Regions from separate parts of the Paraburkholderia sp. SIMBA_030 genome, predicted to be linked through region 3. Evidence: predicted binding sites of a transcription regulator. Region 3 holds the regulator's gene; each other region holds the start of a gene.
What was found. Region 3 encodes LexA, which represses DNA repair genes until DNA is damaged. Its sites were predicted from a motif close to ACTGTATNNNNATACAGT; they were not measured.
Positions count from the first base shown of each region.

Region 1 (6,414 bases), on a different contig from region 3:
GGCGTATTCGCCGCGTCGCTGTGCTTGTGCGAAGCGGGCGACGAAGTGATCGTGCCCGAGCCGATGTACCTCACATACGAAGCGTGCGTGCGCGCCGCGGGCGCCACGCTCGTGCCGGTGCCGGTCGATCCGGCGCGGGCCTTTCACCTCGATTGCGACGCGCTCGAAGCCGCCGTCACACCGCGCACCAAAGCGATTTTCTTCGCAACACCTTGCAATCCCACCGGCGTGGTGATGCCGCGCGCGGACCTCGAGCGTATTGCGCTGCTTGCTTGCAAGCATGATCTTTGGGTGTTGTCCGATGAGGTCTATGCGGACCTCGTTTTCGAACGCGAGCATGTGAGTGTTGCCGCGCTGCCCGGGATGGCGGAGCGTACCGTGACGCTCGGCAGTTTGTCGAAGTCGCATGCAATGGCGGGTTGGCGCGTTGGCTGGGCGGTGGGGCCCGCTGCGTTGATCGAGCATATGGGGCGGCTCGCGCTGGCCATGCTGTATGGCTTGCCGGGCTTCATTCAGCAGGCGGCGCTGACGGCGTTGCAGAACAAGGCGGCGATTGTCGCGGAGATGCGGGAGATTTATCGGCGGCGGCGTGACGTGGTGTTTGAACGCTTGCATCGTGTGCCGGGGTTGCGGTGTTTGCTGCCGGAAGCGGGCATGTTCATGATGGTCGACGTGAGTGGCACGGGGTTGGATACGGTCGATTTCACCTGGCAGCTGTTTCACGCGCAAGGCGTGTCGGTGCTGGACGCCAGTGCGTTTGGCGAGACCGCGGATGGGTTTGTGCGGTTGGGGTTTGTGGTTGACGAAGCGCGGTTGCTCGATGCTTGCGAGCGGATTGCTTTGTTTGTTCGCGGGTTGAGGGTTGGCGCGGCTGCGCCTTTCTGAAATATTTCGGTTTGGTTTCGTTCCCCATAACATGGACCCTGGTTTCTACATCACGTTGCGCCGATCGCTGCTAGCGGGATCGGTTGCGGCTGCCTTCGTGGCCGCCCTCGCCGCGGTGGCAATCATGGCCGCCATCGTCGTGTTCAGCCAGATGTGCGCGGCAGCCGAACTCGACGATTCGCCCGACGCCGCGCAGACCGCCGATACAGCCGATACAGCCGATACAGCCGCATCTGCGGTTGCCGTGCCCCGGGCCGAGCCTGATTCTCCGAGCCAGGCCGGCGTCAATACGACCGGCCAGCTAGTGCGCCCGCGCCCAAATCCACCGCGCACCGGGCGTGCGCAACGCGCCGCCGCAGCCACGCAAAAGGACACGCGAGATAACGCGTCAGACAGCGCGTCGCAAAACGCAAAACCGGATGCGGCCGCGATTCCCGTGCCGCCGGAAACGTCGTCCGTCACTCAGCATTCGATCCGGCTCGATGGTCGCAAGATCGACTACACGGCGACCGCCGGCAACCTGCTGCTGCACAACAAAGCCGGGCAGGCCAATGCCAGTGTCTTCTACGTCGCCTACACCGTCGCATCGAAAGCGCCCTCGACGCGGCCCGTGACGTTCCTCTTCAACGGCGGTCCCGGCACGGGCAGCGTCTTTCTCATGATCGGCTCGTTCGGGCCGAAGCGGGCGCGCACCGCCAGTCCGGCGAGCACGCCGCCTGCGCCCTATGTGCTGGCCGACAACCCCGATAGCCTTCTCGACATCACCGATCTGGTCTTTATCGACGCCGTCGGCGCGGGTTTGTCGCGAGTCGTCGGGCGCGGCACGGGTAAGGATTTCTGGAGCGTCGATAAAGACCTCGACGCGTTTTCGCAATTCATCGACCGCTATCTGACGGTCAATCAGCGCTGGAATTCGCCGAAGTATCTGCTCGGCGAGTCGTACGGCACTGCGCGCGCCGCCATGCTCGCGTATCAACTGGGACAAGACAATATCGCGCTGAACGGCGTGATCCTGCTGTCGTCCGTGCTCGATTCAGCCGACTTTTCTCCCGGCTTCGATTTCAAGAGCGAAAGCTATTTGCCAAGCTTCGCGGCGATCGCGTGGTATCACGACAAAATCGCGCCGAAGCCGGCTAGCCTGTCAGCCTTTCTCGACGACGCCCGCGCGTTCGCGCGCGGTCCCTATGCGCAGGCGCTGGCTCAGGGCGACGCTTTGTCCGATGCGCAGCGCGATGCGATTGCGGCGCGCGTCGCCCAGTTCACCGGTCTCGATGTCGAGTACGTGAAGCGGAGCCGGTTGCGTCTTTATCCATCGCGCTTTCGTAATCAACTGCTGCGGGATCAGTCGCGCAGCATCGGCCGTTTCGATGCCCGCTTCGAAGGCCTCGAATACGACGGCGTGTCGGAGCGCCCGGACTTCGATGCATCGGTCAATAGCGTGTCCGATGCTTTCGATGCGGCGCTTCATCAGCATTTCGCGCAGGATCTGCACTTCACGCCGACCGAGCGCTATCGCGTCTTCAACGACGACGTGTTGAAACAATGGGACTGGAAACATCGCGCGTGGTGGGGCGAGCAGTTGCCGGTGCCGTATGCGGCCGGCGATCTGGCCGAAGCGATGCGGCAGAATCCGCAACTTCGTGTGATGTCGCTGAACGGCTATTTCGATCTGGCCACGCCGTTCTACGCGACCGAGTACGCGCTGGCGCATCTGGGCATCGACGCGCCGCTGCGTGCCAATGTGCGGATCGCCTACTATCCGACCGGCCACATGATCTATCTCGACGATGCCGCGTTGCATACGCTCAAGCGCGATCTGGCAAGCTTCTACGCGGCAGGCGTGCAGCGCTGATCCTGGCTGGCGACGCACATGACAACAAGCGTGCCTCGGACCATTCCGACTTGCCGGGAGCGGACCGAACCCTCCACGGGTTTGATATCATAACTGTATATACATACAGGTTTCGTGGACGTGCCGTGGCGAGTGAAGCCCCTTCAAATGCTCCTTACTATCTGCTGAACTTCGAGCGGGCGCTGGCGTGGCTCGCTCAGCGTTACGACGATCTGCTGGACGGGCGCGAGCACGGCTTCCTGCGCGACTTCGCGGCTTTGCCGCAGGCGTCGCGGGCGCTGCTGGTTCGCATGCTGATGCGCAAAGGCACGTTGTTCCGCGCGAGCCGTCTGTCGTACGACGAGATCGGCTGCCCAGTTCAAGCGTCCGCCCCACTCGTCGATCTCGGTTGGGTCGACGCCGCGCCGCCGCTAACGCTCGACGATCTGTTCGCGCTCACCACCCGCCCCGAGTTGCTGATCATCTTTGCCGATGCCATCGCGTTGATCCCGGGCGCCCGGAGCTTGCGCAAACCGGACTTGCTCGAAACGCTGCGCCCCTTTTATGAGGTGGAGGGCGGCGCTGCGCGCCCACTTGCCGCGTGGCACGCGGCAAGTACCGACGCCGTATTACATGTCGTCATCGCGCCGCTCTGCGAGCGGCTGCGCCTGATGTTCTTCGGCAATTTGCACCAGGACTGGTCGGAGTTCGTGCTCGCCGATCTCGGCGTGTATCAATACGAGACGGTTCCGTTCGGACCTTCGTCGCGTGCCTTCCAGCAACGTGCCGATGTCGATGTCTACCTCGCTTTGCATGCCTGCCGCGAAGCGCTCGAATGGCTGTCCGACGGCGAATCCATCGGGGAACTCGTTGCCGCCGTCGCCGCGATCGAGACGTCGAACCCCTGGCTCGACACGCGCCGCGCAAAACTGTTGTTCCGTATCGGCCAGCATTGCGAGCGTCAACACGATTGGCAAGGTGCGCTCGCCGTTTATGCGGAATGCGCGTGGCCCGGCGCGCGGCATCGGCGCATGCGTGTGCTCGAGCGCTGCGAACGTATCGACGACGCCTTCGCGCTCGCCTCGCAAGCCGCCGCGGCGCCCGAAAGCGAAGAGGAAGCGCAGCGCATCGCGCGCATGCTGCCACGCTTGCAACGTCGGCGCGGTGAGCCCGTGGCGCGCACGCCGACCGCGCGGCCGGTCGAGCGCAGCACGCTGGTGCTGCCACGGCCCGCGGCGGCGCAACCGGTTGAATTCGTCGCGCGCGATCATCTGAGTCGCGAGGACGCGCCAGTTCATTACGTCGAGAATACGCTGATCAACTCGCTGTTCGGGTTGCTGTGCTGGGAGCCGGTGTTCGCGGCGCTGCCCGGTGCGTTTTTCCATCCGTTTCAGCGTGGCCCGGCCGATCTGCATGCGCCTGATTTTTATAGCCGCCGCGCTGCACAATTTGCCGCCTGCCTGGCGCAGCTCGATAGCACCGTCTATCGCAAGACGATTCTGCGGCATATCGAGACCAAAGCCGGTCTGCAATCGCCATTCGTGTTCTGGGACGTGCTGGCGCCCGAGCTGATTGTGCCGGCGCTCGATTGCCTGCCTGCCGCGCATCTGAAGCTGTGCTTCGAACGCCTGCTGCGCGATATCCGCAGCAATCGCTCCGGTTTGCCGGACCTGATCCGTTTCTGGCCGGCCGAGCGCCGCTACGAACTGATCGAAGTGAAGGGCCCCGGCGACCGCTTGCAGGACAACCAGATCCGCTGGCTCTCGTACTGCGTGCAGCACGGCATGCCGGTGCGCGTGCTCGACGTGCGGTGGGCCGATGAAACCGACACCGGTCCCGAAGCCGCTCAAGGGGCTGCCGCATGACCTACGTGGTCGCCGTGCGGGCGATGTGCGAATTCACCGCAAGGCGCGGCGATCTGGACCTGCGCTTCACGCCCGCGCCGACTTCACTGGAAGGCATGGCCGGTCATGTGACGGTGGCTGGGCGGCGCGCGAGCGGCTACGAAACCGAGATCACGCTGACCGGCACGCATCGCGGCTTGACCGTGCGCGGCCGTGCCGACGGCTATGACGACGCGGCAAACCGGCTCGAAGAGGTCAAAACCTACCGCGGCGATCTCGAGCGGATGCCCGCGAACCACCGCACGCTGCACTGGGCGCAGGCGCTGGTCTACGGTCATCTGCTGTGCCGGACGCGCGGGTTGAGCGAACTGACCATCGCGCTCGTGTACTTCAATATCGGCAGTCAGAAGGAAACGGTGCTGACCGAAACGCATACGGCGCGTTCGCTGGAAATTTTCTTCGTCGAGCAATGCGGGCGCTTTCTCGATTGGGCCGTGCAGGAAGAGGCGCATCGCGATGCTCGCAACGCCGCGCTTGGCGCGTTGCAGTTCCCTCATGGGCAATTTCGTAGTGGGCAACGCGAGCTGGCGGTGTCGGTCTATCGTGCGGCGCGCGACGGCCAGGCGTTGTTAGCGCAGGCGCCTACCGGCATCGGCAAGACGCTCGCGACGATTTTTCCGCTGCTGAAGGCATGCGCATCGGATCAGATCGATCGCGTGTTCTACCTGACCGCCAAGACACCGGGGCGTGCGCTCGCGCTCGATGCGATTGAGACACTGCACCACGGCGCCGCGCCATTGCCCTTGCGCACGCTGGAACTCGTGGCGCGCGACAAAGCCTGCGAGCACCCCGACAAAGCCTGCAACGGCGAGTCCTGTCCGCTCGCGCGTGGCTTCTACGACCGGCTCGACGCGGCCCGCAGCACGGCATTGTCCGGGCCGCTGCTCGATCGCGCGGCGGTGCGCGAAGCGGCGCTCAGGCATGAGATCTGCCCGTACTACCTCGCGCAGGAACTGGCGCGCTGGGCCGACGTGGTGGTCGGCGATTACAACTACTACTACGACAGCAGCGCGATGCTGTATGCGCTGACGCAGATCAATCAGTGGCGCGTCGGTGTGCTGGTCGACGAGGCGCACAACCTGCTTGACCGCGCGCGCCGGATGTACACCGCATCGCTCGACCAGGCGGCGTTTCGCGCCGCGCGCAAGACGGCGCCGGCGGCATTGCGCAAGCCGCTTGAACGGCTCAATCGCGAGTGGAACGCGCTCAAGCGCGCACAGACGGACACCTATCAGGTCTACGCCGACGTGCCCGGAAAACTACTCCCGGCCGCGCAGAATCTGATTGGCGCGGTGACCGATCTGCTCGCCGAAGCGCCGCTATCGATCGACGAAGCGTCGTTGCGCTTTTTCTTCGACGCGATGCATTTCGTGGCGCTTGCGGAACAGTTCGGCGAGCATTCGATCTTCGACATCACGCTCACTGCCGATCGTTACGCGCCGCGCGGCAAAACCAGTTGCACGCTGTGCGTGCGTAACGTGATTCCTGCGCCGTTTCTCGCGCCGCGTTACGCCACCGCGCGTACCACCGTGATGTTCTCCGGCACGCTCAATCCGCATCATTTTTATCGCGACACCTTGGGGCTTCCTGAACAGACGAACTGGCTCGATGTCGAAGGGCCGTTTCGCGCCGAGCAATTGCAAGTGCGTGTGGCGAGTAACGTCTCGACGCGCTGGCGTGACCGCGAGCGTTCGCTGCTGCCGATCGTCGATCTGATCGCGCGGCAATATGCGGCGCAGCCGGGTAACTATCTGGGTTTTCTGAGCAGCTTCGATTATTTGCAGCGGGTGGTCG
Region 1 is NZ_JAWRXB010000012.1:125,172-131,585, forward strand. Features, by position in the region: gene SB772_RS21580 (pyridoxal phosphate-dependent aminotransferase) at 1-885, shown strand, start outside; gene SB772_RS21585 (S10 family peptidase) at 917-2,737, shown strand; gene SB772_RS21590 (VRR-NUC domain-containing protein) at 2,863-4,581, shown strand; gene SB772_RS21595 (ATP-dependent DNA helicase) at 4,578-6,414, shown strand, end outside.
Region 1: SB772_RS21590 (VRR-NUC domain-containing protein) is a predicted target of LexA. The motif match lies at 2,830-2,847, and genes of this name have one in related genera.

Region 2 (6,414 bases), on a different contig from region 3:
CAGATGAGCCGAGCGCGGATCGAGATTCATCGAGCCGATCACCAGAATCCGGCGATCGATCACATAGGTTTTCGCGTGCAGGCTGGCTCGCGAACGTGAACCGCCGATGCCGGACCCGGCTTCTGGCGTGTTCTGCTGCGGTTTGAATTCATACAACTCCACACCCTGTTGCAGCAACGGTATGCGAAACGGACTGTAGCCGGCTTGCACGGCGACCGCGTCGGTCGCGGCGAGCGAGTTGGTGAGGACTGCCACGCGCACACCGCGCCGCGTCAGCTGGCCTGCCGCTTTGACGCCCGCTTCGTGCGGTACGAAGTAGGGCGAAACGATGAGAAAATCTTTGTGCGCGTCCTGCATCAGTTCGGCGAGCCGCTTCATGGGCGGACTGACGTAGTCCGGCGACGGATGTTCGATCTTTTCCGGCACGTCTGCTTTGAATTCGGCCGGTGCCCACGTCAGGCCGAGCTGGTTTCGCGCGATTTGCGAGGCAAGCGGCGTGGCATTCAGCGGCTTCGCGTTGTACGGATCGGCATAGGTGCGCCAATGCTGGCGAAGCTCGTCGCGTGTTGCATCGAGTTCCTTCGCATCGAACTTCTGCTTGTTCAGCACGCGTAGCGGATAGGCGAGGCTGCTGTTCCAGTAATCGTCGAAGCTGGCGGAGATGTCGGCGGTGATCGGGCCAGCAGCCAGCACGTCGATGTCGCGGAACTGCAGCGTGTTGCTGGCGCTGAAATATTCGTCGCCGAGATTGCGGCCGCCGACAATCGACACCTGGTTGTCCGCGGTCATCGCCTTGTTGTGCATGCGGCGCGTGAAATGACCGATCCGCGTGAACAGGTTGGCGGTGCGTTCGAACACGTCTTCCTGCGCGCTGCCGAACGGATTGAACACGCGGATCTCGATGTTGTCGTGCGAATTCAGGCCGGCCATCACGCGGTCAATGTCCTTGAAGTTCAGATCGTCGACCAGCATGCGGACTCTCACGCCGTGATCGGCTGCATAGAGTGCGGCGCCGAGCAACAGCTTGCCGGTGGTGTCTTCGTTGGCGACGTAGTACTGCATGTCCAGCGTTCTGGTCGCCGCGCGGGCGAGTGCGATGCGCATTTGCAGTGCGTCGGTGCCATTCGACAGTACTCGAAAACCTGACTGGTTCGGGTGGGTGCGCTCTAGCGGCGCAAGGGCCGTGCGAAGCGGCGTTGTTTCGGTTGCGGGCAGTGCGTGGGAGATTGGGCGGTCGAACGCGGTGGCAGGTGGTCTGCTTGCGCAGGCGGACAAAAATGCTGTTGCGCAGCACAGCAGGAAGAAACGTCTCATCGCGGTCAGGGCGCTGCCGCGGGCGAACTGATGCCGCTGTGCGGCCTGGGGGTCCTGGTTTTGATGCCACGGCACGATGCTTTCTCCCTTGTTGATCTTCGCGGCGCTTTTTGTCTGTGCACTACGGCATTCAACACCCGCTCGCCATCCGGATGCGTAGACCCTTTAGCGGGACGTCCCGCCCAATAACAAGCAAGCAACGAGCCGGAAAGGTTATGCCACAACGAAAACAGTGCCCCCGGCAACGCCACAATAGGCATGAAGTAGCGCTTGCCGAGCGCCGCAATGTTCTTCCGCGTGCCGCCTACCACCGCGCCGATAATCAGCACAATCGCGACCATCGAGATCAGCGGCAGAATCGGCTCGATCTTGCGCACAATCTTGCCGGACTGATGATCGACGAAGGGCCCGATCACAATCGACAGCACAAAGAGAAACCCGCGCAGTGCGCGGGTTCAAACCCTTTCGGAGGCGTGTCAAGGAAGACACTGCTGAATCGTGGCGCCTGGCCAAGGCGCGGCCAACCGGCATTCCGTGCTTTGCCCAGATCATGCGGACTGGGCGGGCGGCGCGGCAGGCGTGGCCGGCACGCGCCGCAAGCTCAGCTTGTGAAAGCGCAGCGTCATCAACAGCGCGACGCTGGCGAGGCCCGCCGCGAGTCCCCACCATAGGCCGCGTGCGCCGAGACCGAAGTGAAACGCCAGCGTGTAGCCGGTCGGAAAGCCGATCACCCAATAGCCGAACGACGCCGCAATCATCGGCACGCGCGTGTCCTTCAAGCCGCGCAGGCAGCCGGAGCCGACCGTCTGCATGCCGTCGACGATCTGGAAGATCGCAGCCACGCCGAGCAGCGAACTGGCCAGTGCGACCGTCGCCGCGTTGGCCGGGTCGTCGAGATGCAGATATAGCCCGACGATCCAGTGCGGCGCGGCGATCAGCACGATGCCCGACAGCGTCATGAAGCCGACGCCGAGCGCCAGCGCGACGAAACCCGCATGCCGCGCGGCGAGCGGCTGGCCGGCGCCGGACCAGAAGCCGACCCGCACATTGGCCGCCTGGCCGATCGCGAGCGGCACCATGAAGGCGACCGAGGCGACGTTCAACGCGATCTGATGCGCGGCCAGTTGCGATTCGCCGAGCAACCCGACCATCAAGCCGGTGGCGAGGAACAACGTCGATTCGACGCCGTAGGTGATCGCAACCGGCCAGCCGATGCCGAATAGTTCGCCCATCAACGGCACGTTCGGCCGCGTCGCGACGACGAAATGTTTATAGCGCGGCCGCAGATGCAGCAGCGCCATCAAGACCAGCGCGCTCAACCAGACCGTGATCGTGGTGGCCGCCGCCGAGCCGAGAAAGCCCAGCCGCGGCAGGCCATAGGCGCCGTGGATCAGTCCGTAGTTGAGAAAGCCGTTCACGAATACGCCCGCGAGCGACACCCCCAGGAGCCGCCTCGCCGCACCGATCGCCGGCAGGAACGAGCGCATCAAGCCGACGCCGATCAGACTGCCGAGCGAACCCCAGCGCAGGACCGCCGCGTATTCGCCGACGTTGTGCGCGAGCAGCGCGGGCTCGCCGAACGCCAGCAGGATCGGTTTGGCGAACGACAGCAGGAAGAACGCCGGCACGGACAACAGCACGGAAAGTAGGAAGCCGGTCCAGTAGATATGCGGCACGCGGCCCTCGTCCTGCGCGCCGCGCGCGTGCGAGACGCTCACGCTGACCGAGGTCAGCACGCCTTGCAGCAGTGTGACCACGACAAAGAACAGGTTGGCGCCGAGGCCGCCGGCGGCAAGTGCGTCGGGACCGAGCGAGCCGAGCAGGATCGTGTCGGTCACGCCCATTGCCATTTGCGAGAGCTGCGCGATGGCGAGCGGTGCGGCGAGACGGGCGGTGTCGGCGGCGTGCCGGGTCAGGGTCGGCGGCCGGACGGCCACCCGGGAGAAGCCGGATTGAGTCATTGAGCGCTTAACGGCGGAAGTGGCGACGGACCGACGGTGAGCGGAACCGCGGCGATGACGGCGGCGCAACACGGGATGGCCGCCGGGCGCGCAGGGTCGCTGTCAGCTAACTGTTTGTCTGTCGAAACCTACAGCTTATTGCTTGGGCGCGGCGATGTCGATGGAGCAGGCACAATTTTGGTGCGCATGCGGACTCCGGATTCTCGGGGTGCCGCGTTCCCACACATCAAGCTTCGTGCACCGCGATCCGCGTGTCGCCGAGCAGCACCACCTGACCCGCGCGGATCTTGCAGGTCTTACGCGTTTCGACCCGGCCGTCGACGGCCACCGCACCATCCGCGACCATCATTTTTGCCGAGCCGCCGCTGTCCGCGAGGCCCGTTATCTTCAGGAGATTGTGCAGTTCGACATAATCGCCGGTCAGTGTGAAATCGAGGTTTGGCATGGCGTTTGCGCCTTCAGGCAAAGGGTTCGCATCATAAGCCAGAAGCTTGCCCTGGATCGAAGTCGATGTGCGCATTCAACCGCGTGCAGGCAATTGCAAGCAGATGTTATGTACTTGTCAGAAAATGAAACGTTCCGTAACACTGGGCGTTTTTCATGAACTTCACTCAGAAATGGCAGGTCGGTAGAGAAGCCTGCTGGATTTTTCCCACGTTTTCCAGTGGCTAGCAGACCGGGCGAGGCACGCATCGATGCGTTACGCCAGACACGATGCCCGTTCCTGACAGCCTTAGAGAGGAACAATCATGACCCAGATTCGTACGCTCCTGATCGGTACCGCCCTCACTGCCTTTGCCGCGACCGCCGCTGTCGCGCAAACCGCCGCGCAACCGGCCGCCGGCATGTCCGGCCAGGCACAGGTTCAGACCCAAGGCGCCGATCTCGCGCCCGCAGCGCCTGCCGCGCAGGGCGTGCAGCCGGCAACGCCTGCGCCGACCCGTCTGACGGCGCCGGGCTCGACCGATCCGCTGGTTCAGAAGCGCGACGCCGACGCGCAGGCTAATGCCGAATACCGGACGCAAAAGAAGTCGTCGAAGGCCGAGCTGAAGGAACAGCAAAAGGCTGCCAAGTCGCAATACAACCAACAGGTGCGCAACGCCAAGATCAACCAGAAGGCGGACAAGCAAGCCGCCAATAACGAAATGAAGATGAACATGCAAGGCCAGGCCGCCGATCAAGATAACGGCGCAGATGTGAAGCACTAACGAAGGAAGCACCAGTCGCGCTGTGCCGAGCCGCTGATGGCGTGGCGCAGCGCCTGAAAGAAGACGCTTGCACCGCAGAAGTGACAGGCGTCAGTCGAAGGGGGCAAGTGTCTTGCTCCCTCGCTGCAAAAATGGTCCGGTGCGCGCCTGCGCCCGGGCCATTGCTTTTGCGCCGGCCCTTGCGCGCTTGCGCGGCGCCGCGGCCGGGGAGTCGCCGCGAAAAAAGGTCGCTTGCCGGCTGGGGTTGTATGGATATACAGTATGCGTCGCCCGTTCTTTAACTGGTTTCACCCCACCACGCCTGCGCCCAATCCACTGTGCCCACCGTCGCCGAATCCCCGCTGCCGTTCGATACCGCCGCCTGGCTGGCCAAGCTCAACGACGCGCAACGCGAAGCGGTCGAGTACGGCGCCGGCACGCCCAACGAGCCCCTGGGCGCGTTGCTGGTGATAGCGGGCGCGGGTTCGGGCAAGACCAATACGCTGGCGCACCGGGTCGCCAATCTGGTGGTCAAGGGCGCCGATCCGCGCCGCATACTGCTGCTGACATTTTCACGCCGCGCCGCGCTCGAAATGACCCGCCGCGTCACGCGCATCGCCGGCGCGGCGCTTGGCACGCGCGCCGCGCTGGCGCAGGGGCTGACGTGGTCGGGCACCTTTCACAGCGTCGGCGCGCGGCTGTTGCGCGAGTACGCGGAACTGATCGGCCTCGCGCCGGCCTTCACGATCAACGACCGCGAGGATTCGGCCGACCTGATGAATCTCGTGCGCCACGAGCTCGGCTTGTCGGCGAAAGAGCGGCGCTTCCCGGCGAAGGGCACGTGCTTCGCGATCTACTCGCGCGTCGTGAACACCGGCGCGTCGCTTGCCGACGTGCTCAATCACGCGTTTCCCTGGTGCCGCGAGTGGGAAGCCGATCTGCGCATGCTGTTTGCCGCCTACGTCGATGCGAAGCAGAAGCAAAACGTGCTCGACTACGACGATTTGCTGCTCTACTGGTCGCATATGGCCACCGAGCCGTCGATCGCGGCGGATCTGTCGGCGCGCTTCGATCACGTGCTGGTCGACGAGTATCAGGACACCAACCGCTTGCAGGCGTCGATCCTGCTCGCCCTGAAGCCCGATGGCCGTGGGCTGACGGTGGTCGGCGACGACGCCCAGTCGATCTATTCGTTTCGCGGCGCTACCGTACGCAACATTCTCGATTTTCCCGCGCACTTCAATCCGCCCGCCAAACAGATCACGCTCGAGCGCAATTACCGGTCGACCGGGCCGATTCTGGCAGCGTCGAACGCAGTGATTGAACTCGCCAGCGAGCGCTACACCAAGAATCTATGGACCGACAAGGCCTCGGCGCAGCGCCCGCGTCTGGTGACGGTCGCCGACGAAGCGGATCAGGCCCGCTACATCGTCGAACAGGTGCTCGAAGCGCGCGAGCAGGGCATGAAGCTCAAGTCGCAGGCGGTGCTGTTTCGTGCCGCGCATCACAGCGCCGCGCTCGAAATCGAACTGACCCGGCGCAACATCCCGTTCGTGAAATTCGGCGGCCTGAAGTTTCTCGATTCGGTGCACGTCAAGGATGTGCTGGCGGTGCTGCGCTGGGCGGAGAATCCGCGCGACCGCGTCGCCGGTTTTCGCGTCGTGCAATTGCTGCCGGGCGTCGGGCCGGCCACCGCGGCGAAGGTGCTCGACGAGGTCGTCGCGCACGCCGGTGCCGGCAATCCGGCGGATACCGCCGGCGCTGCGCTGGCCGTGTTCGCGCCGCCCGCTCGCGCGCAGGAAGACTGGCATCCGTTCGTGAAGCTCATGGCGAGCGTGTACGGCCGGCAGACGCCCTGGCCGGCGGAGTTCGAAATGGTGCGGCGCTGGTACGAGCCGCATCTCGAGCGCAACCACGAGGACGCGGCGATCCGTCACGCGGACGTGTTGCAG
Region 2 is NZ_JAWRXB010000024.1:128,946-135,359, forward strand. Features, by position in the region: gene SB772_RS33000 (phospholipase D family protein) at 1-1,389, opposite strand, end outside; partial or broken gene SB772_RS33005 (bile acid:sodium symporter) at 1,440-1,748, opposite strand; gene SB772_RS33010 (MATE family efflux transporter) at 1,863-3,275, opposite strand; gene SB772_RS33015 (RNA-binding S4 domain-containing protein) at 3,502-3,720, opposite strand; gene SB772_RS33020 (hypothetical protein) at 4,025-4,483, shown strand; gene SB772_RS33025 (ATP-dependent helicase) at 4,801-6,414, shown strand, end outside.
Region 2: SB772_RS33025 (ATP-dependent helicase) is a predicted target of LexA. The motif match lies at 4,727-4,744, and genes of this name have one in related genera.

Region 3 (6,414 bases):
TAAAGAAACCTACTTCATCATCCTTCGTCGAAACAAAACGGCAGAAACAAGAAACCCACCGACAACATAAGCAACCAGCACAGCAACGTGTAAAACAGCCTCCTGAAGAGGCCGTCCAAGCATCGCGGGGCGAATAAGCTCGACAGCATGCGCCAGCGGCAAGACCTGAGTCACACCGCGTGCCGCAGCGGGCAACTGCGCGATAGGAAAGAAAACCCCGGACAACAGCAACATCGGCGTCAACACCAACGTCTGATAAAACATAAAAAAATCATACGACGGCGCCAATGCCGTCACTACCATCGCGATACTCGCGAACGCGAGCCCGGTCAGCACGATCACCGGCAACGCCAGCAACATCGACGGAAAATTCGCGTACCCCAACGCTCCCGCGACCAGCATGATGGCCACTCCTGACAACATCGATTTGCTGCCGGCCCACATCACTTCGCCCAGCACAATGTCGCCGAGCGTCAGCGGCGTATGCATGATCGCTTCCCACGTGCGCTGCACATGCATCCGCGAAAAGCCGGAATACATCGACTCGAAACTCGCCGACATCATCACGCTCGATGCCACCGTGCCCGCCGCCAGAAACGCAATGTACGACACGCCGTCGACGTGCCCAACCATCAGTCCAAGCCCGAAACCCAAACCAAACAGGTAGATCATCGGATCGGCAAGATTGCCGAACATCGAAGCAATCGCGAGCTTCCTCCACACCAGATAGTTGCGGCGCCATACCGCTATCCAGTTCACGGCGTTCGCGGGCAAAGCGGCGAAAGGCGCCTGCTTCGACGGCGTGTCGTCAGGGGTGTCGTAAGTGCGTGCGTCCATTGCTTGTCTCTTGCAGTGTCTTTATAGCTATAAGCGGCAGGTGGCCAGCGCCGGGCACGGCCAGCGTCAGTCCATCAGTCCTGCATCTCGCGGCCGGTCAGTCGCAGAAACACGTCTTCCAGATTTGCCGGACGATGCAGATAGCGCAGACCAGCGCGCTCCTTCAGGCATGCAAGCACCGGTTGCACGTCGTTCACGTAGCAGAACAGCGTCTCGCCACTAATCTCGGTTCGCTCGACCAGCGGCGCCAACTCGTCGCGCAACGCAACCGGATCGGGGCCGAAGATCTCGATCACGTCGCAGCCGATCTCGGATGCGATCAGTTCGCTCGGCGCACCTTCGGCGATCTTGCGTCCTTCCTCGATCACGCACAAACGGTGGCAGAGCCGTTCGGCTTCCTCCATGAAGTGCGTGGTCAACAGAATAGTTTTGCCGCGCGCGAGCAGCGAACGCAGCCGTTCCCAGATCAGATGGCGCGCTTGCGGATCGAGCCCGGTGGTCGGCTCGTCCATGATCAGCACGTCGGGATCGTTGACGAGCGCGCGCGCCAGCGTGAGCCGCCGCTTCATGCCGCCCGACAGTTCGCTCACGCGTGCATTCGCCTTGCTCTCCAGACGTGCGAATTCGAGCAACGACGGCACCATCGCGCGGCATTGCGCGGCGCTCAGGCCAAAATAACGGCCGAACACGAGCAGGTTTTCGCGGACAGTGAAATCGGGATCGAGATTGTCGAACTGCGGCACCACGCCGACGCGCGCTCGCGCCACCCGCGCGCGACCGGGAATCGGCTCGCCGCACAAGCGGATCGTGCCGGCATCCGGGGCGGCAATGCCGAGCAGCATGCGCAGCGTGGTGGTCTTGCCCGCGCCGTTCGGTCCAAGCAGACCGAAACATTCGCCGGCGTTCACATGAAACGACAGTCCATCGACGACCGTCTTTTCGTCATAGCTTTTCTTGACATGGTGGAATTCAATGGCGGCTTCAGACATGGATCGAATGATGCTCCGGGAAAAGACGCGAATGGCCGGTAAGGCCGCTCATTCTATGGCATCGGCGGTCAGGCGTTTGCCGCCACCTGGCCGCCGTACGCCTTTTCTTGCGCTGCGGCATAGCCTCGCCTCTCCTTGTGGCGCACTTAGCGTTTTCCATCCCTTGCAACCTGAATTGCGGCGCACCATGATTCATTTATGACCGCGTTCCCCGCGGTACGGGAGAAAACCATGGCGAGCTACCAGAAAATCCTACTCTGCTACGACGGCTCGCGCGAAGGCCGTAAAGCGCTGCGTTGTGGCGCCGATCTGGCGCTGGACCTGAAGGCGGAAACGCATCTGTTGTCGGTTGTCGACATGCGTTCGAGCATTGCACAAAGCGCGGGCCTGCTCACCGACGTGGCCTGCGGCAGCTTCGAGAAGACTGCTCGCGACATCCTGCAGGAAGGGGTGGACTGGCTCACCGAGCGCGGCGTCAACGCGCAAGGACATTTTGCGTTCGGTCATCCCATCGACGAGATTGCCAATCTCGCCAACGAACTGCATGTGGACCTGGTGGTGGTCGGCCACCGTTGCCGCACTGGCCTGTCGCGCTGGTGGATGGGCGCGGGGAATACGCCGCTGCTCGACCGGGTCTCCTGCAGCATTCTGGTGGCGTGTTCGTCCGCGCAGGAACAGCAGCAGGCGGCGGCTTGACGCCAGCAACATGAGCCGCGTCGACCGAACGATCAGTCGTTCAGGTCGACCGCGGCCAGCTTCCATGTGAACCAACCTTCGCGCCGCAAAATCGCGGCGTAGCGCGCGTCGCCCGCGCCGTGCTGATACCTGACGACGAATTCGTTGACACCGCGATAGCCGGCCGTGGTTTGCGGCGGTTGCGGCGGCGTGGCGCTGCTGGTTGCATTGCTAGTCGTGCTATTGGCGGTATGGCTTCCGGCAGAGGGCGCAGACGCAGCTGCGCCAGGGGCGTTTTGCGCGGCAGGCGGTGCAGGCGGCCGTTCGCCCGGTTCGCCACGCGGCGGCATGCCGTTCAGCAATGCAGCAACGCCGTCCGGTGTCGCATACGCGTCCACCAGCGGACCGATCAGCGCAACGCCGATCATCGCGCCGATCGCGGCGAATGGGTTGCCGTTGCCATGTGCGTTGAGCCGGCGTGTCAGCAAGCCGGTGACCTGCTGCTTCAGGCTCTCGCGCAACGCTGGAAAGTCGACATACTGATTGACGGTCTCCGCATCGCGCGCGTCCGCCGCGCGTTTCAGATTGTTCAGCGCAATATACGGCGATGCATAGCCGTATCCCAGCGCGGCCATCACCACAATCACAATCAGAACAACGATCAGCGGCCGTGTGGCGCCGCGTTTGGTGCGTGTAGAAACTGCCATCGAGTGGAGCTCTCTATCAAGGGTGGTCTAGCGTGGACCACGGCCACACGAAAACGATCCCACGCGATGCAATATCTGACGAGGCGCGAGCGGGGCAACTGAACAGCAACAGTGGGCCAACCGCAGGGCAACAACGCATCGCGCCCTACACCTCATGACTCGAACACCGCGCCGTGCACATTGGCTTCTTCAGCGATGCAGCGATCGATCATCCGGCACACGGCGTCTACCGTGCCGACCATGATCAGCCGCGATGGCCCGTGATAGACGCGCACCGGCGCGCGTCGCGCCGGCTCGGCCGTATTCAGCCCCGAATTCAACGACACGCGAGCGAAAGCCGGCAACGACGACGGCAAGCTCGACGCGCGCGATGCCGGTTCGTCGAATAGCGACGGAGAGTTGGCCGTGGACGCCTCGTTCAGCGAACAGGGCACCAGCTTGCGCAGATGGCGCAAACGGCCGAACTGGCGAAAAGGCAGCAGGCGGGCAAAGCGTTCCATGAGTCTCTCCAGGCGATTCAACGTAGGGGCAGCGACGCGTTGGCGTCGGGCAAGCGTTGGTAGAAGCGGGCGCTCAGAACTCGCCGGGGCGGATCAGCCCGACAGCGATGCCTTCCAGCGCGAAATCCGCACTGCCGGTCTGAACGAAGATGTTTTCGTAGTCGGGGTTCTCGGCGATCAGCTCGATGCCGTTCGGCCGGCGCTTCAAGCGCTTGACCGTCACGTCGTCGCCCAGGCGCGCGATGATGATCTGGCCGTCTTTCGCTTCGCTTTTCTTTTGCACCGCGAGCAGGTCGCCGTCGAAGATGCCGGCGTCGCGCATCGACAGCCCGCGAACTTTCAGCAGGTAGTCCGGCTTACTCGAGAACAGCGCCGGGTCGCACGCATAGTGCTGCGAGATATGTTCCTGCGCGAGGATCGGGCTACCGGCAGCGACGCGGCCAATCAGCGGCAGCGACAGTTGCATGATGCTGGCGTGTGGCAGCGTGAACTGATGCGGCGAATCTTCGGGGCCTGCCAGCAGACGAATGCCGCGCGACGCACCCGCCGCGAGTTCGATCACACCCTTGCGGGCGAGAGCCCGCAGATGTTCTTCGGCCGAGTTGGCCGAACTGAAACCCAGCTCGGCGGCGATTTCCGCGCGGGTGGGAGGGAAGCCGGTGCGTTCGATAGCCCGGCGAATCAGATCGAAAACCTGCTGCTGTCGTGCGGTGAGTTTGGTCATGGCGCCACTGTATGTATGAACAGGTGACTGTATTTTTATACAGTATTCACCGCAATTCAAGCTTTACTTTAAGTTCGTCGGTTGGGGTGGCGTTCCGGCGTCTCAAAAGGACGTTCCAACATCCGTTTTGGTGCCGCAACGCCTTATCCAGCTGCCATTACCACTTTTGCGTATTAAAGAATGAGGAAACATTATTTTTAATGATGAAAGCCCTTCGATAGACTGGCCTCCGAGTTGGCGCTCATGTGCACGTGACCGCGACGCAAAACAACACCACACGCTGTTTCAGCGGACTACAACGCGGAGAAAGTTGGCATGAACCATCAGGGCACGGGGCTGGCAGGCGAGACCAGAAAACTTATCGCGGCGCTCGCGTTCGGCGCGGCAACCGCAGTCGGCGTGATGGCGCAAGCGCACGCCGCCGATACGACGCTGCTGAACGTGTCGTACGACCCGACGCGCGAACTGTACCAGGACGTCAACCAGGCATTCGGCAAGGAGTGGAAAGCGAAGACGGGCGAGTCGGTCACCTTCAAGCAGTCGCATGGCGGCTCGGGCGCTCAGGCGCGTTCGGTGCTCGACGGTCTGCAAGCGGACGTCGTGACGCTGGCGCTGGCCTACGACATCGACGCGCTGGCCAACAAAGGTTTGCTGGACAAGGGTTGGCAAAAGCGTTTGCCGGACAACGCGTCGCCGTACACGTCGACGATCGTGTTCCTCGTGCGCAAAGGCAACCCGAAGCACATCAAGGACTGGGACGATCTGGCCAGGCCGGGTGTGTCGATCGTCACGCCGAATCCGAAGACGTCGGGCGGCGCGCGCTGGAACTATCTGGCTGCATGGGCATACGCCGAACATCAGCCGGGCGGCAACGATCAGAAGGCCAGGGAGTTCGTCGGCAAGCTCTATAAGAATGCCGGCGTGCTGGATTCGGGCGCGCGCGGCGCGACCACCAGCTTCGTGCAACGCGGCATCGGCGACGTGCTGATCGCGTGGGAAAACGAAGCGTTCCTGTCGCTGAAGGAATTCGGTCCGGACAAGTTCGAGATCGTCGTGCCGTCGGTGAGCATTCTGGCCGAGCCGCCGGTCGCGGTGGTGGACAAGGTGGTCGACAGGCACGGCACGCGCAAGCTGGCCGAAGCGTATCTGAACTTCCTGTATAGCGAGCAGGGCCAGGAAATCGCCGCGAAGAACTTCTACCGTCCACGTTCGAACAAGGTGCCGGCCGAGCTGACCGCAAAGTTTCCGAAGCTGAAGCTGTACACGGTGGACGACTCGTTCGGCGGCTGGGCGAATGCGCAGAAGACGCATTTTGCGGACGGTGGCGTGTTCGATTCGATTTACCAGCCGCAGTAAGACTGTCGATGCCTGAACCGGCATAGGTGGACAGATGCGGTAACCACTCGCCAGAAAGCGCGCTTGTCCAGCGCGCTTTCTGGCCAGCCGGAAGACAAAAAAAGCCGCAAGCATCAACCCTGAAAGAGTATCCAGCATGACGACGTTGACCTTCCGAAAACCGAGCGCGTTGCCCGGTTTTGGCCTGACGCTCGGCATCACGGTGGCTTATTTGAGCCTCGTGGTGCTGATTCCGCTCGCAGCCACTTTTCTCAAGACGGCGACGCTCGACTGGAGTCAGTTCGTGCGCGCGGTGAGTTCGCCGCGCGTGCTCGCGTCGTATCGGCTGACGTTTTTCTCGGCGCTCGGCGGCGCATTGATCAACGCGGTGTTCGGCTTCCTGGTAGCGTGGGTGCTGGTGCGCTACACGTTCCCGTTCAAACGGCTTGTCGACGCGGTGGTCGATCTGCCGTTTGCGCTGCCGACATCCGTCGCCGGTATTTCGCTTGCGGCGGTGTACGCCGGAAACGGCTGGATCGGGCAGTTTCTTGAACCGCTCGGCATCAAGGTCGCTTTTACGCCGGCCGGCGTGCTGATCGCGTTGACCTTCATCGGTTTGCCGTTCGTTGTGCGGACCGTGCAGCCGG
Region 3 is NZ_JAWRXB010000004.1:251,108-257,521, reverse strand. Features, by position in the region: gene SB772_RS08660 (ABC transporter permease) at 10-837, opposite strand; gene nodI (nodulation factor ABC transporter ATP-binding protein NodI) at 912-1,826, opposite strand; gene SB772_RS08650 (universal stress protein) at 2,058-2,522, shown strand; gene SB772_RS08645 (DUF2939 domain-containing protein) at 2,555-3,208, opposite strand; gene SB772_RS08640 (hypothetical protein) at 3,361-3,708, opposite strand; gene lexA (transcriptional repressor LexA) at 3,782-4,432, opposite strand; gene SB772_RS08630 (sulfate ABC transporter substrate-binding protein) at 4,748-5,788, shown strand; gene cysT (sulfate ABC transporter permease subunit CysT) at 5,925-6,414, shown strand, end outside.